2 regions of the Rhodoferax sp. SPJ4 genome follow, and region 1 is predicted to be linked to the other one. Evidence: riboswitches for the same ligand, from Rfam matches in the RefSeq annotation. Region 1 holds a riboswitch; the other holds the start of a gene.
What was found. Region 1 has a riboswitch for thiamine pyrophosphate ahead of AC4BAR_RS09400 (TonB-dependent siderophore receptor). Riboswitches for the same ligand answer to the same signal wherever they lie in the genome.
Positions count from the first base shown of each region.

Region 1 (8,835 bases):
GGTGCGGTGCTGGTCTTGCAACTGCTGCGGGTGCCACTGGCCACGTCACCGGCATGGGACGCGGTGGCGGTCTGGCTGATGCGCGTCACGGGTTAGGCCTGCGGCCTCACTTGGGATGGGCAGGCCTGGGCAGCAAACGCTCGTACTCGAGTTTGACGCAGGCGTAGCACTCACAGGCGCGGGTTTCCAGCTTCGCCCGGTCCAGCACCTTGATGTTGCCGCGGGTGCACAGGATCAGCCCTTCTTTTTGCAGGTTGCCGGCCGACACCGTGATGCTTTCGCGGCGGGTGCCGAGCAGACTGGCGATCAATTCATGGGTCACCACCAGGCTGTTTTTGTGCAGGCGGTCGATGCTCATCAACAGCCACCGGCAGAGCTGCTGGTCGATGGTGTGGTGTTGGTTGCAGACGGCGGTTTGCGAGGTCTGGCAGATCAGCGCCTGGGTGTACAGCAATGACAGATGCTGCAATTTCCCACCCAGTGCAAATTCGTGCTTCATGGACTTGCGGTCCAGCCGGTAGGCGTGGCCGGCGCTTTGCACCTTGGTGCTGCTGGGCATGCTTTCACCACCCATGAAGATGGAGATGCCCACCATGCCCTCGTTGCCCACCAAGGCGATCTCGCTGGAAGAGCCGTTCTCCAGGTCGTAAATCAGCGACACGATGCCGTCGGTGGGGAAGTGCAGAAAGCGCACATGGTCGCCCGACTCCGACATGGTCCATCCCAGCGGCATGGGCACCAGTTCCAGGTCGGGCAGCACGCGCGCGTAATCGGCCTGAGGAAGGGCCGCGAGGATGCCGTTCTGCTTGGGATTCGGCGTTGACAGTTTGGTATTGCTTTTCATATCGGAATCGTCTGCAACAGCGGAACTGGGGTTGCTGCATGGCTCTGGAGGGACCCATCTGCGTTCAGACGACGGCAGATGGGCAATGACGTTAGTGCTCAGAATGGCGGCCGTCTGTGCGATGCGCCACACAGCGGCCACCTGGCCGCAGGTGAGGTCTTGCAAAGCCTCGGCAACAACCCTGAAGCCAGTGGCCGCCGCTGGGCAGGGCGGGCCTGGTCAGGCGCCACAGCGGAGAAGGAGATGAGGGGGGTCTGGAACGTGCCTGTCTGTCACGTTCTTGTGGCGCGATGAAAGACAAAAGGGTCAGCACTTGCGTGCTGACCCTTGTCATTACTGGCTCCTCGACCTGGGCTCGAACCAGGGACCTACGGATTAACAGTCCGGCGCTCTACCGACTGAGCTATCGAGGAACGTAGCCTCAGATTATAGCGTGATTTTCAGTCGTTTCACAAACTGGCCTGCACGGCAAAACGAACGGTTCGCGGCGCGCCGGGGAACAGGTAGACATGGCCGAACTGGTAAGGCGATTCCTTGAAATAGCGGCGGTCCAGCAGGTTGTCTATGCCCAGGGTCCAGGTGGTGGCGGTGTTCTGGATGCGGGTGGCGTAGCGCACGGCGGCATCGACCCGGGTCCAGCTGGGCAGGCTGATGGACTCGTCGGGCAGCACGCTGCGTTGGCCTTCGTGCGACAGGTCGGCCTGCAGGCTCAGGCCCGGCAGGGCGGCCACGCGGTAGGTGGTCTGGGCCCGCAGGATGTGCTTGGGCACGTTCACCGGCCGCTTGCCGTTGAGCGAGGGGTCCAGGCTGCCTTGGCGCTGGGCGTCCAGCAGCGTCAGGCCGGCATTCACATCCCACGGCCCGTTGCGGGTGCCGGCGTTCAGCTCCAGGCCCCGGTGCTGGGCCTCGCCGTCCACCTGGCGGGTGCAGGAGTTGGTGACGTCGCAGCTGCCGATGTCGGCAAACAGCGGCCGGGTGATGCTGAACAGCGCCGCGCTCCAGCGCAGGCTGTCGCGCTCGCCCTTCAAGCCCAGTTCGGCCTGCCGGCTTTTGAGGGCGGGCAGCGGCTGGCCGGCGTTGGTGTAGCGCGACCGGCCGGGGGCGACCTCGGATTCCACGCCCTGGCCATAGCTGGCGTAGGCCATGTAGCCCGGCTTGATCTCGAAGGTGGCGGCCAGCCAGGGGGTGGTGATGCTGCGGCTGTAGCTGGTGGCGCGCGAGCCGTCGGTGCGCACGCTGTCGCGCGACAAATGGGTTTGGCGCAGGCCCAGCCAGGTGCTGAAGCGGGGGGTCCAGCCGATCGCGTCGTAAGCCGAGAACTCGGTGCTGCGTTCGCTGCGGTTGGTGTTCTCGTCGGTCAGTGTCGGGTCGGGGCTGAACACTGCCAGCGTGGAGAGGTTGCCAGTGCCCACGTAGTTGTAGGCCTGGCGGTTGAAGCGGTCGCGGGTGCGGCTGGTCAGCAGGCCCAGGCCGAGGTCGTGGCGGACGTCGCCAGTGGTCAGCCGGCCCTTGAGCTGCAACTGCGCGGCCTGGGTGGTGCGGCGCTCGCCGTCGCTGCGGAAGTCGTACAGGTCAAAGTCACCGTTGGGGGCGTAGCGGTCGCAGTACAGGTAGGGGCCGTTGTAGCAGTCACCGCCGAAGGGGAAGGCCACCCGGTCGTCGGACTTCAGGCGCTGGGTGCCCACCTGCGCGGTCCAGCGCCAGTCGCGGTTCAGCGCCTGGTCGAACTTGATCGTGCCGGTCAGGCCTTCCAGCACCACCGGCAGCGACCAGGGCTGGGCGTTGATGTTGAGCCGCGGGTCAGGGGCGGGCAGGGTGTTGCCGGTCAGGCTCAGGCCGGGCACGCTGCGCTGCGAGCGACGCGAGTACTCGAACTCGGCCTCCAGCACCGAGTCGCGGCTCAGCCGCCAGTCGCCTGCCAAGGCCAGCAGCCGGCGCGAGCCGTCGGCATCGCGGGCGTAACTGGCCATGTCTTCGCCCACCACATTGAAGCGGTAGCCAAAGGCACGGTCCACGCCGAAACGGCCACCCAGGTCTGCGGCGGCCAGCAGGCCACCACGCTGGGTGGTTTCCAGACGCACACTGCGCAGGTCTTGTTCGGTGGGGCGCTTGACCACGTAGTTCACCAGACCACCCGGCGCGCTGGTGCCGGCCTGGATGCCGCTGGTGCCCTTGAGGATTTCCACCCGCGCCTTGTTGTCCAACGGCACGGTGCTTTCGGCGTTGATGGGCAGGCCTTCGCGGCGGAAGTTGTACTTGTTGTCGAGCACAAAGCCGCGCACCGTCAGGTAGTCCCAGTAGCCCACGGTGTTGTAGGCGTCACTGACCGAGGCGTCGAACTTCACCAGGTCGGCCAGCCGGCGGGCACCCGAAGCCTCGATCTGCTCGGCACCGATCAGCGTGGCGCTGACGGGTGTGCGCACCAGCGGTGCGTCGCCCAGGCCCAGCACATCGGCCACCCCGGGGGCGTTGCGTTCATTCACCAGCACCGGTGCCAGCGTGGCCTCGGTGGGCGTCTGGGCCAGGCTGGCGGAGGCGGTGAAAAGGGAGGCCACGGCGACAGCGATGGCGCTGGGCAGCAGGCGGTGGGGCAGGTTCAGACAAGCGGTGTGGGCCATAACGTTCAGTGCAACGCCAAGGCAGGGGAGAAGGGCTTGGAGGACGCCGCCCGTGGGCAAGGTCGCCACGGCCTGTGGCCACTCCGAAAACCATGCTTCCCTGCGCGAGGATGATCTCAATCAGGTTCAAAGGGACTCTCTCAGTCGCGCCGGCCTTGCGGCCGCCGCGACACCCCCAGCGAATGTGTTCAACAGAACACCGTTGAATTGTAACGACGGGCAAGAAAAAGCCCGCACGTGGCGGGCTTGTTCGTAGGACAGTGCAGGGCCGCTCAGTCGAAGACCGGCGATTCCACGCCCAGCACCTTGTGCAGCTTGGGGCTGGTGGTGGTGTACTGCAGGTGGATCTTGCCCTTCTCGGGGAAGATGATGGGCGCGGCGCCAAAGGCAGCCAGCGCACATTCGTGGAAGCCGCTCAGGATGAGCTTCTTCTTGCCGGGGTAGGTGTTGATGTCGCCCACCGCAAAAATGCCGGGAATGTTGGTGGAGAACTTCTCGGTGTCCACCACCAGCTGCTTGCGCTCGATGTCCAGACCCCAGTCGGCGATCGGGCCCAGCTTGGGACTGAGGCCGAAGAACACCAGCAACACGTCCAGCGGCACCACGCGGGTCACGCCGTCGGCCCCGGTCACCTTCACGCCCACCAGCTTGCCATCACGGGCGTCGAAGCCGGTGATCTGGCCGACGATGAACTGCATCTCGTGCTGGTCGCACAGCTCCTTCATCTTGGCCACGCTGGCCGGGGCGGCCTTGAAGCCGTCGCGGCGGTGGATCAGGATCACGCTCTCGGCCTTGTTCGGGCCTTCGGCGACGAAGTTCAGCGTCCAGTCCAGGGCCGAGTCGCCGCCACCGACGATGACCAGGTTTTTTCCAGCGAAGTCGGCCGGGTTCTTCACCCGGTAGTGCAGCTGCGTGCCGTCGAACTGGTCCAGGCCATCGACCTTCAGCGTGCGGGGCTCGAAAGCGCCCACGCCGCCGGCGATGAAGATGGTCTTGGTCAGGAAGCGGGTGCCCTTGGAGGTTTCCACATAGAAGCGGCCGTCGTCCTGCTTTTGCACGGTGCTGACGGTCTGGCCCAGGTGGAAGGTGGCGCCGAAGGGTTCAATCTGCTTGAGCAGCGCATCGGTCAGTTCCTGGCCGGTGCAGACCGGGATGGCCGGGATGTCGTAAATGGGCTTGTCGGGGTAGAGCTCGATGGGCTGGCCACCGGGGTAGGCCAGCGCGTCGATCACGTGGGCCTTGATTTCCAGCAGGCCGAGTTCAAACACCTGAAACAGACCCACCGGGCCAGCGCCCACGATGATGGCGTCGGTCTCGATCGGGCCGTCGTGCGCCTGGGCGGTGTCAACCACTGCGTTGTTCAATTGAGGTTCCATGGGGATGGGCAAAAAAGAAAAAAGGGGGCGTGCGCTCAGCGCACCAGCTCCGACAGCTTGTCGGTCTTGTCTTTCCAGTCGTCGGCGTCCGGCAGCGGCGTCTTGCGCTTGGTGATGCTGGGCCAGCCGATGCGCGACAGGTCGGCATTCAGCTTGGTCATGTGCTGCTGGTCGGCCGGCACGTCTTCTTCGGCATAGATCGCGTTCACCGGGCACTCGGGGATGCAGACCGCGCAGTCGATGCACTCGTCCGGGTCGATGGTGAGGAAGTTCGGGCCTTCGCGGAAACAGTCGACCGGGCACACGTCCACACAGTCGGTGTATTTGCAACGGATGCAGGCTTCGGTGACAACGTGGGTCATGGCAGTGGGCGGTGAAAGTTTGGAACAGGTCGACGCGGGAATCCGCGTTAACCCTCTATTTTAGGTGGTTCAGCGGATCAGCACGGCGGCCGAGGTCTTGTGCGAGGCGGTGTCCACCAGCACCATGGCGCCCACGGCCCGCGAACGGGCATAGGGCAGGGTGGCCAGCGGCTCCTGCAGCGCCAGCGTGATGTGGCCGATGGCGTTGGGGGGCAGCTCACTGGCGTCTTCCTCGGCCAGGGTGTTCACGTCCAGCTTGTGGACGATGCGCTTGACCTTGGCCTTGACCCAGCGGTGGCCATGCAGCGCCCAGTAAAGGCGGCCAGCCACCAGGGGCTCGTCGTCCATCCAGGCCACGGTGGCCTCGACCTCGCGCTGCGGCGTGAAGGCGCCGGTGGCCAGCAGCCAGTCGCCGCGCGACACGTCGACTTCACGGTCCAGCACGATGCCGGCGCTGTGGCCGGCGGCCATGGCACCGGGCGTGCGCACCGCGTTCAGCACCTGGGCCACCTTGGCGGTCTGGCCGCTGGGCAGCACCGTCACGTCCTGACCAGGGGCCACGCTGCCGGTGGCCACACGGCCCCAGAACACGCGGCGACCCTGCGAGGTGTCGGACGACGAGGAGAACTTCTCCACCCATTGCACCGGGAAGGCAAAGGCCTCGTCCTTCTCGGCCGGGGTGTTGGGCAGCTGCTCCAGCAGCTGCAGCAGGCTGGGGCCGGCATAGCCGCACCAGCCGGCGTGGGCGTCGACCACGTTCCAGCCCTTCAGCGCCGAGATCGGCACGATGGCGCGCACGGTGATGCCGGCGTCCTGGGCGAAGCGCTGCAAGGCGCCGGTGATGTTGGCAAACGCCTGGCCCGCGTCGGCCACCGCGTCGAGCTTGTTGACGGTGAACACCACCGAGGGCACGCGCAGCAAATTCACCAGCAGCGAGTGGCGGCGGGTTTGCGGCAGCAGCGTCATCTGGGGGTTGGCCCAGTCGAGTTTGGTGGCGTCGACCAGCACCACCGCGGCGTCGGCGCTGCTGGCGGCGGTGACCATGTTGCGGGTGTACTGCTCGTGGCCGGGGGCGTCACCGATGATGAACTTCCGCTGGGCGGTGGCGAAGTAGCGGTAGGCCACGTCGATGGTGATGCCCTGCTCGCGCTCGGCACTCAGGCCGTCGGTGAGCAGCGCCAGGTCGGTCTCGCCGCCGCGCTGCACGCCGGCCAGCTGGTCTTGCAGCACGGTCTTGCTGTCGACCAGCAGGCGGCCGATCAGCGTGCTCTTGCCGTCGTCCACGCTGCCGCAGGTGATGAATTTCAGCGCCGAGGCGTGGTCGTTCTCGGTGCCGGCCGGCAGGGTTGCGAAATCGGTCGCGCTCATCAGAAGTACCCGTCTTTCTTGCGTTTTTCCATCGAGGCGTCGCTGGTCTTGTCGTCCATGCGGGTGGCGCCCCGTTCGCTGACCTCGGCGGCCAGGGTTTCCAACACGATGTCGGCCGCACTGGCTGCCGGGCTTTCCACCGGGCAGGTGCAGGTGATGTCGCCCACGGTACGGAAACGCACGTCGCGCAGCTCCACCTGCTCGCCGTCGCGCGGCGGGGTCAGTTCGGTCACCGGCACCAGCAGGCCCTTGCGCTCTACCACCTCGCGTTTGTGGGTGTAGTACAGCGAGGGCAGCGCGATGTTTTCTCGGGCGATGTACTGCCACACGTCGAGCTCGGTCCAGTTGGAAATCGGGAACACGCGGAAATGCTCGCCCTGCTGCAGCTTGGTGTTGAACAGTGTCCACAGCTCGGGGCGCTGGGCCTTGGGTTGCCACTGGCCGAAGCTGTCGCGGTGCGAAAAGATGCGCTCCTTGGCGCGGGCCTTTTCTTCGTCGCGGCGGGCGCCGCCGATCAGCGCGTCGAAGCGGAACTCGTCGATGGCTTCCAGCAGCGTGACCGACTGGTGCACGTTGCGGCTCTCACCGGGATGGGCCAGGCGCACCGTGCCGCGGGCCATCGAATCCTCGACGCTGCGCACGATCAGGTCGGCCTGCAATTCCTTGGCGCGGAAGTCGCGGAAATCGGTCACTTCGGGGAAGTTGTGGCCGGTGTCGATCATCAGCAGCGGGTAGGGGATGCGGCCCACGCCAAAGGCCTTCTCGGCACACTTGAGCATGACCAGCGAGTCCTTGCCGCCGGAGAACAACAGGGCCGGGCGCTCGAAGGCGGCGGCCACTTCGCGCAGGATGAAGATGGTTTCTTCTTCCAGCGCATCCAGGTGGGAGTTGCTGAGCTTGGTCAGCGGAAATTCGGTGCGGGCGTTCATGCCTGTTCCTTGATGGCGATCACTTTGGCCTTGCCGCCGTCGACGTGCAGGCCACATTCTTTGCTGCTGTCTTCCCACCACCAGCGGCCGGCGCGGAAGTCTTCGCCCACGGCGATGGCGCGGGTGCAGGGCGCACAGCCGATGCTGGGCATGAACTGGTCGTGCAGCGGGTTGTAGGGGATGTTGTGCAATTGCACGAAGTGCCAGACATCGCCCCAGGTCCAGTCGACGATGGGGTTGATCTTGGCGCGCTCCGGTTGCTGCTCGACCTCGCTCACTTCGGCGCGGGCGTTCGACTGCTCGCGGCGCAGGCCGGTCAGCCAGCCCTTCTTGCCGTCCAGGGCGAGCGCCAGCGGGCGGGTCTTGCGGATGTCGCAGCATTCCTTGCGCAGCGCCAGGCTCTGGTACATGGCCTCGGGGCCGTTGTTGGCCACAAAGGCCTCGGCGTCGGCAGCGATGGGGTGGTAGACATCGACCTCGCGGCCGTAGTGTTTTTGCAAGGTGTCCAGCAGCGCCACCGTCTCGGCGTGCAGCTGACCGGTTTCCAGCACGAAGATGCGGGTCTGGATGCCGGTCTGGTGGATCAGCTCGGTGACCACCATGTCTTCCACGCCCAGGCTGGAGGCCTGGGTCAGCGGCGCGTACTGGGCTTCGGCCTCGCGCAGCAATTGCTTGCTGCGCTCGAGCTTGGCGGCAAAGTTGGCGGAGGGCTTGGCGTAGAGCGCGATGGCGTTGCCACTGGCGCTGGTGCCTGGGAGGGCGGAAATGCTGGAGGAGCTCATGCGGCGGCCGCGGTGGCAAACAGCGGTGCGGTGTGCACCGCATCGCCCTGGTAGAAGCCGCTGAAGCGGTCGAACTGGCGCTGCGCCAGCGACAGGTCCTGGTCGGCGCGCAGCACGGCCACATCGAAACCGGTGCGTTGCATCTGCACCAGCTGGTCGATCAGCACGTCGCCGGTGGCGCGGATCTCGCCCTGGAAGCCACGGCGACGGCGCAGCAGAAAAGCCTGGCTGTAGGCCCGGCCGTCGGTGAACTTGGGGAAGTGCAGGTCGATGCGCAACACGCCGTCCAGCGGCACGGCCAGCGGGTCCACGTCGTTGGCCAGGGCCACAACCGTGGGGTCGTTCTGGCCACTGGCCAGCGTGTCTTCGGGGGTGGAAGCAATCAGTTTCATGGTGTTCAGGCGGTGGCGGCTTCGGCAACGGGCTGGGCCGGGTGGCGCGCGCCATTGGCGGCGGCCTTGAAAGGGTCGATGCCAACGCGCTTGAGCGTGTCGATGAAACGCTCTTTGCCGTCGCGCAGTTGGCGGTAGGTGCCGAGCACCGCCTCGATCACGTC
Region 1 is NZ_JBYZMN010000002.1:412,875-421,709, forward strand. Features, by position in the region: gene AC4BAR_RS09385 (hypothetical protein) at 1-96, shown strand, start outside; gene AC4BAR_RS09390 (Crp/Fnr family transcriptional regulator) at 107-844, opposite strand; tRNA gene AC4BAR_RS09395 (tRNA-Asn) at 1,182-1,257, opposite strand; gene AC4BAR_RS09400 (TonB-dependent siderophore receptor) at 1,294-3,462, opposite strand; TPP riboswitch at 3,543-3,649, opposite strand; gene AC4BAR_RS09405 (NAD(P)/FAD-dependent oxidoreductase) at 3,735-4,838, opposite strand; gene fdxA (ferredoxin FdxA) at 4,874-5,200, opposite strand; gene AC4BAR_RS09415 (sulfate adenylyltransferase subunit 1) at 5,270-6,568, opposite strand; gene cysD (sulfate adenylyltransferase subunit CysD) at 6,568-7,497, opposite strand; gene AC4BAR_RS09425 (phosphoadenylyl-sulfate reductase) at 7,494-8,279, opposite strand; gene AC4BAR_RS09430 (DUF934 domain-containing protein) at 8,276-8,671, opposite strand; gene AC4BAR_RS09435 (nitrite/sulfite reductase) at 8,677-8,835, opposite strand, start outside.

Region 2 (8,835 bases), 210 kb from region 1:
GTCAGCTGGATGTCGCCGGTGCCGGGCGGCATGTCGACGATGAGGTAGTCCAGGTCACGCCAGTTGGTCTGGCGCAGCAGCTGCTCCAGCGCCTGGGTGGCCATGGGGCCGCGCCAGATCATGGCCTCGTCCTGCGCCACCAGGAAGCCGATGGACATGACCTGCACGCCGTGGTTCTCCAGCGGTTCCATGGTCTGGCCGTCTTCGCTCTCGGGCCGGCCCTCGATGCCCATCATCATGGGCACGCTAGGGCCGTAGATGTCGGCGTCCAGCAGGCCCACGCTGGCGCCCTCGGCGGCCAGCGCCAGCGCCAGGTTGACGGCGGTGGTGCTTTTGCCAACGCCGCCCTTGCCTGAGGCCACCGCGATGATGTTTTTCACCTTGGGCAGCAGCTGCACGCCGCGCTGCACCGCATGCGGCACGATGCGGGTGCTGATGTTGACCGACACATTGCCGACGCCAGCCACGCCCTTGGCGGCCGCCACCAGGGCCTTGCGCAAGGCCGGAATCTGGCTTTTTGCCGGGTAGCCCAGTTCCACGTCGAACGACACGTCGCCGTCGGTCACCTGGAGGTTTTTCAAGGCCTTGGTGCTGACGAAGTCGTGGCCGGTGTTGGGATCGACGACGGCCTGCAGGGCCGTCGTCAGCTGCTCAGGGGTCGCCATGGACGCTGCTTTCGGTGGTGGTGAATCTGCCGCGAAGTGTAGCGCCCCATAAAATCGGGGATTGCCCGAGAAAAGCCCATGACCTCCCCCTCCGAAGTGTCCTCCCCGCGCCAGCTGTTCGTGACCACCGCGCTGCCGTACGCCAACGGCAAGTTCCACATCGGCCACATCATGGAGTACATCCAGGCCGACATCTGGGTGCGGTTCCAGCGCATGTTGGGCCACCAGGTGCACTTTGTCTGCGCCGACGACGCCCATGGCGCACCCATCATGATCGCCGCCGAAAAGGCCGGCAAAACGCCACAGGCCTTTGTGGCCGACATCGCCGCCGGCCGCAAACCCTACCTGGACGGCTTCCACATCGCCTTCGACAACTGGCACAGCACCGACGCGCCGGAAAACCACGAACTGGCGCAGCAGATCTACCGCGACCTCAAGGCCAACGGCCTGATCAGCAGCAAGACCATCGAGCAGTTCTACGACCCCGACAAGGGCATGTTCCTGCCCGACCGTTTCATCAAGGGCGAATGCCCGAACTGCCACGCCAAAGACCAGTACGGCGACAACTGCGAGGTCTGCGGTGCGGTCTATGCGCCCACCGAACTGATCAACCCGTATTCCGCGCTGTCTGGCGCGACGCCGGTGCTGAAGACCTCGGAGCATTTCTTCTTCAAGCTGTCCGACCCGCGTTGCCTGGACTTTCTGAAGGCATGGACGGCCAGCGGCGCAGTCCAGCCCGAGGTGCTGAACAAGATCAAGGAATGGCTGACCCCCGATGCCGAGACCGGCAAAACGGCCCTGGGCGACTGGGACATCAGCCGCGACGCGCCCTACTTCGGCATCGAGATTCCCGACGCACCGGGCAAGTACTTCTACGTCTGGCTGGACGCCCCGGTGGGCTATTTGGCCTCGCTGAAGAACTACCTGGGAAAAATTGGCCAGGATTACGAGGCCTTCATGGCCAACCCCGATGTGGAGCAGGTGCACTTCATCGGCAAGGACATCATCACCTTCCACACGCTGTTCTGGCCGGCGATGCTGCATTTCAGCGGCCGCAAGGTGCCGAACAAGATCAATGTGCACGGCTTTCTGACGGTGAACAACGGCGAGAAGATGAGCAAGAGCCGCGGCACCGGGCTGGACCCGCTGAAGTACCTGGGCCTGGGCATGAACCCCGAATGGCTGCGCTACTACCTGGCCGCCAAGCTCAACGCCCGCAACGAAGACATCGACTTCAACCCCGAAGACTTCATGGCCCGGGTCAACAGCGACCTGGTGGGCAAGTACATCAACATCGCCAGCCGGGCGGCCGGCTTCATCACCAAGCGCTTCAACGGCCAGCTCGGCGCGGTGTCGGCCGACGGCGACCAGCTGCTGGACTTTCTGGCCAGCCAGCGCGAGGCCATTTTTGCGCTCTGGAACGAACGCGAGTACGGCAAGGCGCTGCGCGACATCATGCTGCTGGCCGACCGTGTCAACGAGTACGTGGACGCCAACAAGCCCTGGGAGCTGGCCAAACAGGCCGGCATGGACGCCCGTTTGCACGATGTCTGCACCACCTGCATCGAGGCCTTCCGCCTGCTGACCGTCTACCTGAAGCCGGTGCTGCCGGTGCTGGCCAGCCAGGTCGAGGCCTTTTTGCAGACCACGCCGCTGAACGCCGCCTCGGCCGCCAGCCTGCTGGGCGCCGGCCACAGCATCGGTGCCTACCAGCACCTGATGCAGCGGGTCGATGTGAAGCAGCTCGATGCGCTGTTCGAACCTCCCGCAGCCCCTGAGCCCGAGAAGCTCATCCCGGGCGGCGAGGAAATCGCCCCTGTCATTGGCATCGACGACTTCGCCAAGATCGATCTGCGCATCGCCAAGATCGTCCAATGCGAGGCGGTGCAAGGCTCGACCAAGCTGCTGCGCCTGACGCTGGACGTGGGCGAGGGCAAAACCCGCAATGTTTTCAGCGGCATAGCCAGCGCCTACCAGCCCGAGCAGCTGGTGGGCAAGCTCACCGTGGTGGTGGCCAACCTGGCGCCGCGCAAGATGAAGTTCGGCCTCAGCGAGGGCATGGTGCTGGCCGCCAGCCACGCCGACGAAAAGGCCCAGCCCGGCATCCACATCCTGGAACCCTGGCCCGGCGCCCAGCCGGGCATGCGCATCCACTGACGCGGCCCAGGGCTGGGCCGGCCGCTCAGCCCTTGGTCAGTTTGGGGTCGATGGTGGAGCCGGTGCGCACCACCCGGAAATCGGCGTCGAACACCACGGTGAACAGCTTGGCGTCCGAGGTGTTGGCGCCGTCCAGGTAGCGCCAGTCGTAATGGGTTTCGCGCTTCAGCGGGTAGGGGGTGGTGGCGGCCGGCTTGCCCAGCAAGCGGCGCACCGACTCCATGGATTCGCCCACCTGCACCTTGGCGAAATTGGCCGGTGTCAGCACCTGGCGCAGCGCCGCCATCTTGCCGTCGGCGCCGATGGTGATCATGTAGTTCTGGTAGCCCTCGGGCTGGCGGCTGTACTCGAAGATGCGCGCGCCGGTGTCGGTGTCCCAAATCTGCTCGGGAATGCCAAAGCGGGCCCGCACATCGGCCTCGGTGGAAACGCCCTCTTCCAATTCGCTGATGCGTTGCGGGTCACAGCCCACGAGCAAGACCAGACCCGCCAGCAACAGGCCGGCCAAGGCCGCGAATTTCCAAAAACTGCTGTCCATCGGGTCCCCGGTAAAATCAAGCGAAGTGAGGTTTAGTTTATGCCGTTCTTCCGTCGCGCCGATTACCAGTCCGAAACCACCCAGTTCATCGATTCGATGAAGGCCCAGAAGCCCGAGCTGGAGGCGCAGCAGCGCGCCGGCCGCGCCTTGCTGTGGGACAAACAGATCGACCGCCAGGCCCAAAGCGAGTTTGACCAGGCCAACGTGGCGCAAAAGCCTTACGTCTACCAGACCGACGCGTCCTGAAGCCCCACCGGCCTCAGTCCATCGTCTGCACCGATTCTTTCGCTCACTTTTTTGTAGCGAACAGGCCGTTGCCCCTCGCCACCGCCGCGGCTGACCCATGACCCATCCGGCCGACACCCCGTCGGTGGCCCCCGACACCGCCGACCTGTTGTCCGCCATGCCCGACGTGGTGGACCAGGTGGCGCTGGCCCGGCTGTACGGCGAGCCGCTGTTCGCGCTGCCACGCGACCTCTACATTCCGCCCGACGCGCTGCAGGTCTTCCTGGAAGCCTTTGAGGGCCCGCTGGACCTGCTGCTCTACCTGATCCGCAAGCAGAACTTCAACATCCTCGACATCCCCATGGCGGGGCTGACGCGGCAGTACCTGTTGTACGTGGACGAGATCCGCGCCCACAACCTGGAGCTGGCCGCCGAGTATTTGCTGATGGCGGCGATGCTGATCGAGATCAAGTCGCGCATGCTGCTGCCGCCGCGCAAAACCGCCGAGGGCCAGGAGCCGGAAGACCCGCGCGCCGAGCTGGTGCGCCGGCTGCAGGAGTACGAGCGCATCAAGCTGGCCGCGGCCCGCATCAGCGCGCTGCCGCAGCTGGGCCGCGACGTGCTGCGGGCCCAGGTCTTCATTGAGCAGTCGCTGGCGCCGCGCTTCCCCGACGTGCATGTGGTCGACCTGCAACAGGCCTGGCAGGACATCCTGAAGCGGGCCAAGCTGGTCCAGCACCACAAGATCAGCCGCGAAGAGCTGTCGGTGCGCGAGCACATGGGCATGCTGCTGCGCCGGCTGCAAGGCCAGCGCTTCGTCGAGTTCGAGAAACTGTTCGATGCCAGCCGCGGCGTGCCGGTGCTGGTGGTGACCTTCATCGCCATGCTGGAGCTGGCCAAGGAAACCCTGATCGACATCACCCAGGCCGAGGCCTTTGCCCCGATTTACGTGCGGCTGGCCTATGCCAGCACCGCGCCCGCCCTTGAGCCGGTGCTGGACAACGACGACACCGAACCGTCGCTGTTCTGAGCCCGCCGCCCACCCCTACCCACGGAACCCCATGAGTGTTGCCTGCCGCGACTTTGACGTGCTGATTGTTGGCAGCGGCCTGGCGGGGCTGAGCGCCGCGCTGGCGCTGGCGCCCACCCACCGCGTGGCCATCCTGACCAAACGCGTCGTCAGCGACGGCTCCAGCGGCTGGGCCCAGGGCGGCATTGCCGCGGTGCTGGGCGAAGGCGACAGCTTCGATTCGCATGTGGACGACACCCTGGTGGCCGGCGCCGGCCTGAGCGACCTCGACGCCACCCGCTTCGTGGTGGAAAACGCGCCCGACACCATCCGCTGGCTGCAGCAGCTGGGGGTGCCCTTCTCCGAGGAACATGGCCAGCTGCACCTGACCCGCGAAGGTGGCCACAGCCAGCGCCGCATCGTCCACGTGACCGACGCCACCGGCGCGGCGGTGCAGCGCACGCTGATCAACCAGGTGCGGGGCACACCCAACATCACGCTGTTCGAGCACCACATGCTGGTCGACCTGATCACCGACCGCAAGCTCGGTGGCAATGCCCAGCGCTGCCTGGGCCTGTACGCACTCGACGAGGCCACCGACGAGGTGGTGACCTTCCGCGCACCGCACACCATTCTGGCCACCGGCGGCGCCGGCAAGGTGTATCTGTACACCACCAACCCCGACACCGCCACCGGCGACGGCATCGCCGCGGCCTGGCGAGCCGGCTGCCGGGCGGCGAACCTGGAGTTCATCCAGTTCCACCCGACCTGCCTCTACCATCCCGAGGCCAAGTCCTTCCTGATCACCGAGGCGGTGCGCGGCGAAGGCGGCAAGCTGCTGCTGCCGGATGGTCGGCGCTTCATGCCCGACCACGACAAGCGGGCGGAACTAGCGCCCCGCGACATCGTCGCCCGGGCGATTGACTTCGAGATGAAAAAAGGCGGTTTCGACTGCGTCTACCTGGACATCTCGCACCAGCCGCTGGCCTTCATCCAGGAGCACTTTCCCAACATCCACGCGCGTTGCCTGGAGCTGGGCATCGACATTTCCAAACAGCCCATCCCGGTGGTGCCGGCCGCCCACTACACCTGCGGTGGCGTGCTGACCGACCTGGCCGGCCACACCGACCTGGCCGGCCTGTACGCCATCGGTGAGACCGCCTGCACCGGCCTGCATGGCGCCAACCGGCTGGCCAGCAACTCGCTGGTGGAGTGCATGGTGTTCGCCCGTGCGGCGGCCCAGGCCATTGCCGACGCGCCCGTCCCGGCGCCCAAGCCGCTGCCGGCCTGGGACGTCAGCCGCGTCACCGACGCCGACGAGCAGGTGGTGATCTCGCACAACTGGGACGAGCTGCGCCGCTTCATGTGGAGCTATGTCGGCATTGTGCGCACCAACAAGCGGCTGGAGCGGGCGGCCCACCGCATCGCCTTGCTGCAGGGCGAAATCCACGAGTTCTACGCCCGCTTCCACGTCACCCGCGACCTGCTGGAGCTGCGCAACCTGGTGCAGGTGGCCGACCTCATCGTGCGCTCAGCCCAGGCCCGGCATGAGAGCCGCGGCCTGCATTTCAGCCGCGACTACCCAGCCCTGCTGGCCGAGGCCAAACCCACGGTGTTGAGCCCCTGAAGCCGGCCCTGAAAGCCGCTTGGTGTACCATTCGCCCCGCTCCGGGGTGCAGCTGATGCTGCTGAGATGGACAGTCCCAAACCCGAGAACTTGATTCGGTTCGTACCGACGTAAGAAGAGCCCGACCGCCTTTCGCACCTCCCTGGTGTGGCCGCTGTCCGTCCATTCCGGAGCACCTATGCAAGCCCTGCCCGTTGCCCCGCTGAAAGGATGGCCTCATGAACGCCCCCGACTCTTTCGCCCAGCGCCTGACGCTGTCGCGTGAACCCTTCCCCGCCTCCCGCAAGGTCCATCTGCCCGGCCAGCTGCACCCGCAATTGCAGGTGCCGATGCGCGAGGTGGCCCTGAGCAACGGCGAGCGAGTCAGCCTGTACGACACCTCCGGCCCCTACACCGACCCCAGAGCCGCCATCGACGTGCGGCGTGGCCTGCCCGACCTGCGCGGCCCCTGGCTGGACGCCCGCGGCGACACCGAGGCCTACACCGGCCGCCGGCCCCAGGCGCTGGACGACGGCGACAAACACGGCGACGCAGAAAGCCAGCGCGTGGCCGCCCTGCGCGCCGAGGCCGCCGGCCTGCAACGCCAGCCGCGCCGCGCCAAGGCCGGTGCCAATGTCACGCAGATGCACTACGCCCGCCGCGGCATCGTCACGCCCGAAATGGAGTACGTGGCGCTGCGCGAAAACGGCCAACGTGAATGGATGGCCGAGTACCTGGCCGATGAGGCCAAGGCCGAGCGCCTGCGCGGCAACCCGCTGGGTGCGGTGATGCCCCGCGTCATCACGCCGGAGTTCGTGCGCGACGAGGTGGCCCGGGGCCGCGCCATCATCCCGGCCAACATCAACCACACCGAGCTGGAGCCCATGGCCATCGGCCGCAACTTCCTGGTCAAGATCAACGCCAACATCGGCAACTCGGCCGTCACCTCCAGCATCGAGGAAGAGGTGGAAAAACTCGTGTGGGCCATTCGTTGGGGCGCCGACAACGTGATGGACTTGTCCACCGGCAAGAACATCCACACCACCCGCGACTGGATCGTGCGCAACAGCCCGGTGCCGATCGGCACCGTGCCCATCTACCAGGCGCTGGAAAAGGTCGGCGGCGTGGCCGAAGACCTCACGTGGGAAATCTACCGCGACACGCTGATCGAGCAGGCCGAGCAAGGCGTGGACTACTTCACCATCCACGCCGGCCTGCGCCTGCCCTTCATCCACCTCACGGCCCAGCGCCGCACCGGCATCGTCTCGCGCGGCGGCTCCATCCTGGCAAAGTGGTGCATCGCCCACCACCAGGAAAACTTCCTCTACACCCACTTCGAAGACATCTGCGACATCATGAAGGCCTACGACGTGAGCTTCTCGCTCGGCGACGGCCTGCGCCCCGGCAGCGGTGCCGACGCCAACGACGAAGCCCAGTTCGCCGAGCTGCGCACGCTGGGCGAGCTGACCCAGGTGGCCTGGAAACACGACGTGCAGACCATGATCGAAGGCCCGGGCCATGTGCCCATGCATTTGATCCAGGCCAACATGGCCGAGCAGCTCAAGCACTGCCACGAGGCGCCGTTCTACACGCTGGGCCCGCTGACCATCGACATCGCGCCAGGCTACGACCACATTGCCTCGGCCATCGGCGCAGCCATGATCGGCTGGATGGGCACGGCCATGCTGTGCTACGTGACACCCAAGGAGCACCTGGGCCTGCCCGACCGCGACGACGTCAAGCAAGGCATCATTGCCTACAAGATCGCCGCTCACGCCGCCGATGTGGCCAAGGGCCACCCGGGTGCCGGTGCGCGCGACGAGGCGCTGTCCAAGGCCCGCTTCGAGTTCCGCTGGAGCGACCAGTTCAACCTCAGCCTGGACCCCGACACCGCGCGCGATTTCCACGACGAAACCCTGCCCAAGGACTCGGCCAAGGTGGCGCATTTCTGCTCCATGTGCGGGCCGAAGTTCTGCTCGATGAAGATCAGCCAGGAGGTGCGCGAGTACGCCGCCGCGCTGCCGGCCGGCACCCCCGACGACGCCCAGGCCGGCATGCAGGCCAAGAGCGCCGAGTTCCGCGCCGCCGGCGGCGAGTTGTACATCCCCATCGCCAAGGCGTGAGCACCCTGCGTGTGGGCATCGCCGGGGCCGGCCTGCTGGGCCGGCTGCTGGCCTTTTCACTGGCCCGCGCCGGCCATGCGGTGGCGGTGTTCGACCCCGCGCCCGACGCCCAGGCCCGCCATGCGGCCGGCTGGACGGCCGCCGGCATGCTGAGCCCGGTGGCCGAGCTGGACGGCGCCGAGGCCGAGGTGTTCGACCTCGGCCTGCAAAGCCTGGCGCTGTGGCCGCAGGTGCTGGCCACCCTGCCCCAGCCGGTGGCGTTTCACCAGCGCGGCAGCCTGCTGCTGGCCCACCGCGGCGACGAGGGTGCGGCCCAGCGGGTGATCGCCCGGCTGCAGCACAAGGCCCCGCCGTCCCACCACCCGGTGCCACTGACCTTGGCCGCGTTGCGCGCGCTGGAGCCCTCGGTCCAAGGCCCGGCCCAGGCCTGGTCGCTGCCGCAGGAAGGGCAGATCCATGCCGAGCAGGCGCTGCGTGCGCTGCACACCGGTGCCTGCGAGGCCGGTGCGTGT
Region 2 is NZ_JBYZMN010000002.1:202,913-211,747, reverse strand. Features, by position in the region: gene apbC (iron-sulfur cluster carrier protein ApbC) at 1-665, opposite strand, end outside; gene metG (methionine--tRNA ligase) at 744-2,822, shown strand; gene bamE (outer membrane protein assembly factor BamE domain-containing protein) at 2,848-3,360, opposite strand; gene AC4BAR_RS08410 (DUF3460 family protein) at 3,400-3,606, shown strand; gene AC4BAR_RS08405 (segregation and condensation protein A) at 3,704-4,615, shown strand; gene nadB (L-aspartate oxidase) at 4,647-6,221, shown strand; TPP riboswitch at 6,254-6,355, shown strand; gene thiC (phosphomethylpyrimidine synthase ThiC) at 6,440-8,323, shown strand; gene AC4BAR_RS08390 (FAD-dependent oxidoreductase) at 8,320-8,835, shown strand, end outside.
Region 2: it holds a riboswitch for thiamine pyrophosphate, as region 1 does, so the genes downstream of both, thiC (phosphomethylpyrimidine synthase ThiC) here and AC4BAR_RS09400 (TonB-dependent siderophore receptor) in region 1, are expected to answer to the same signal.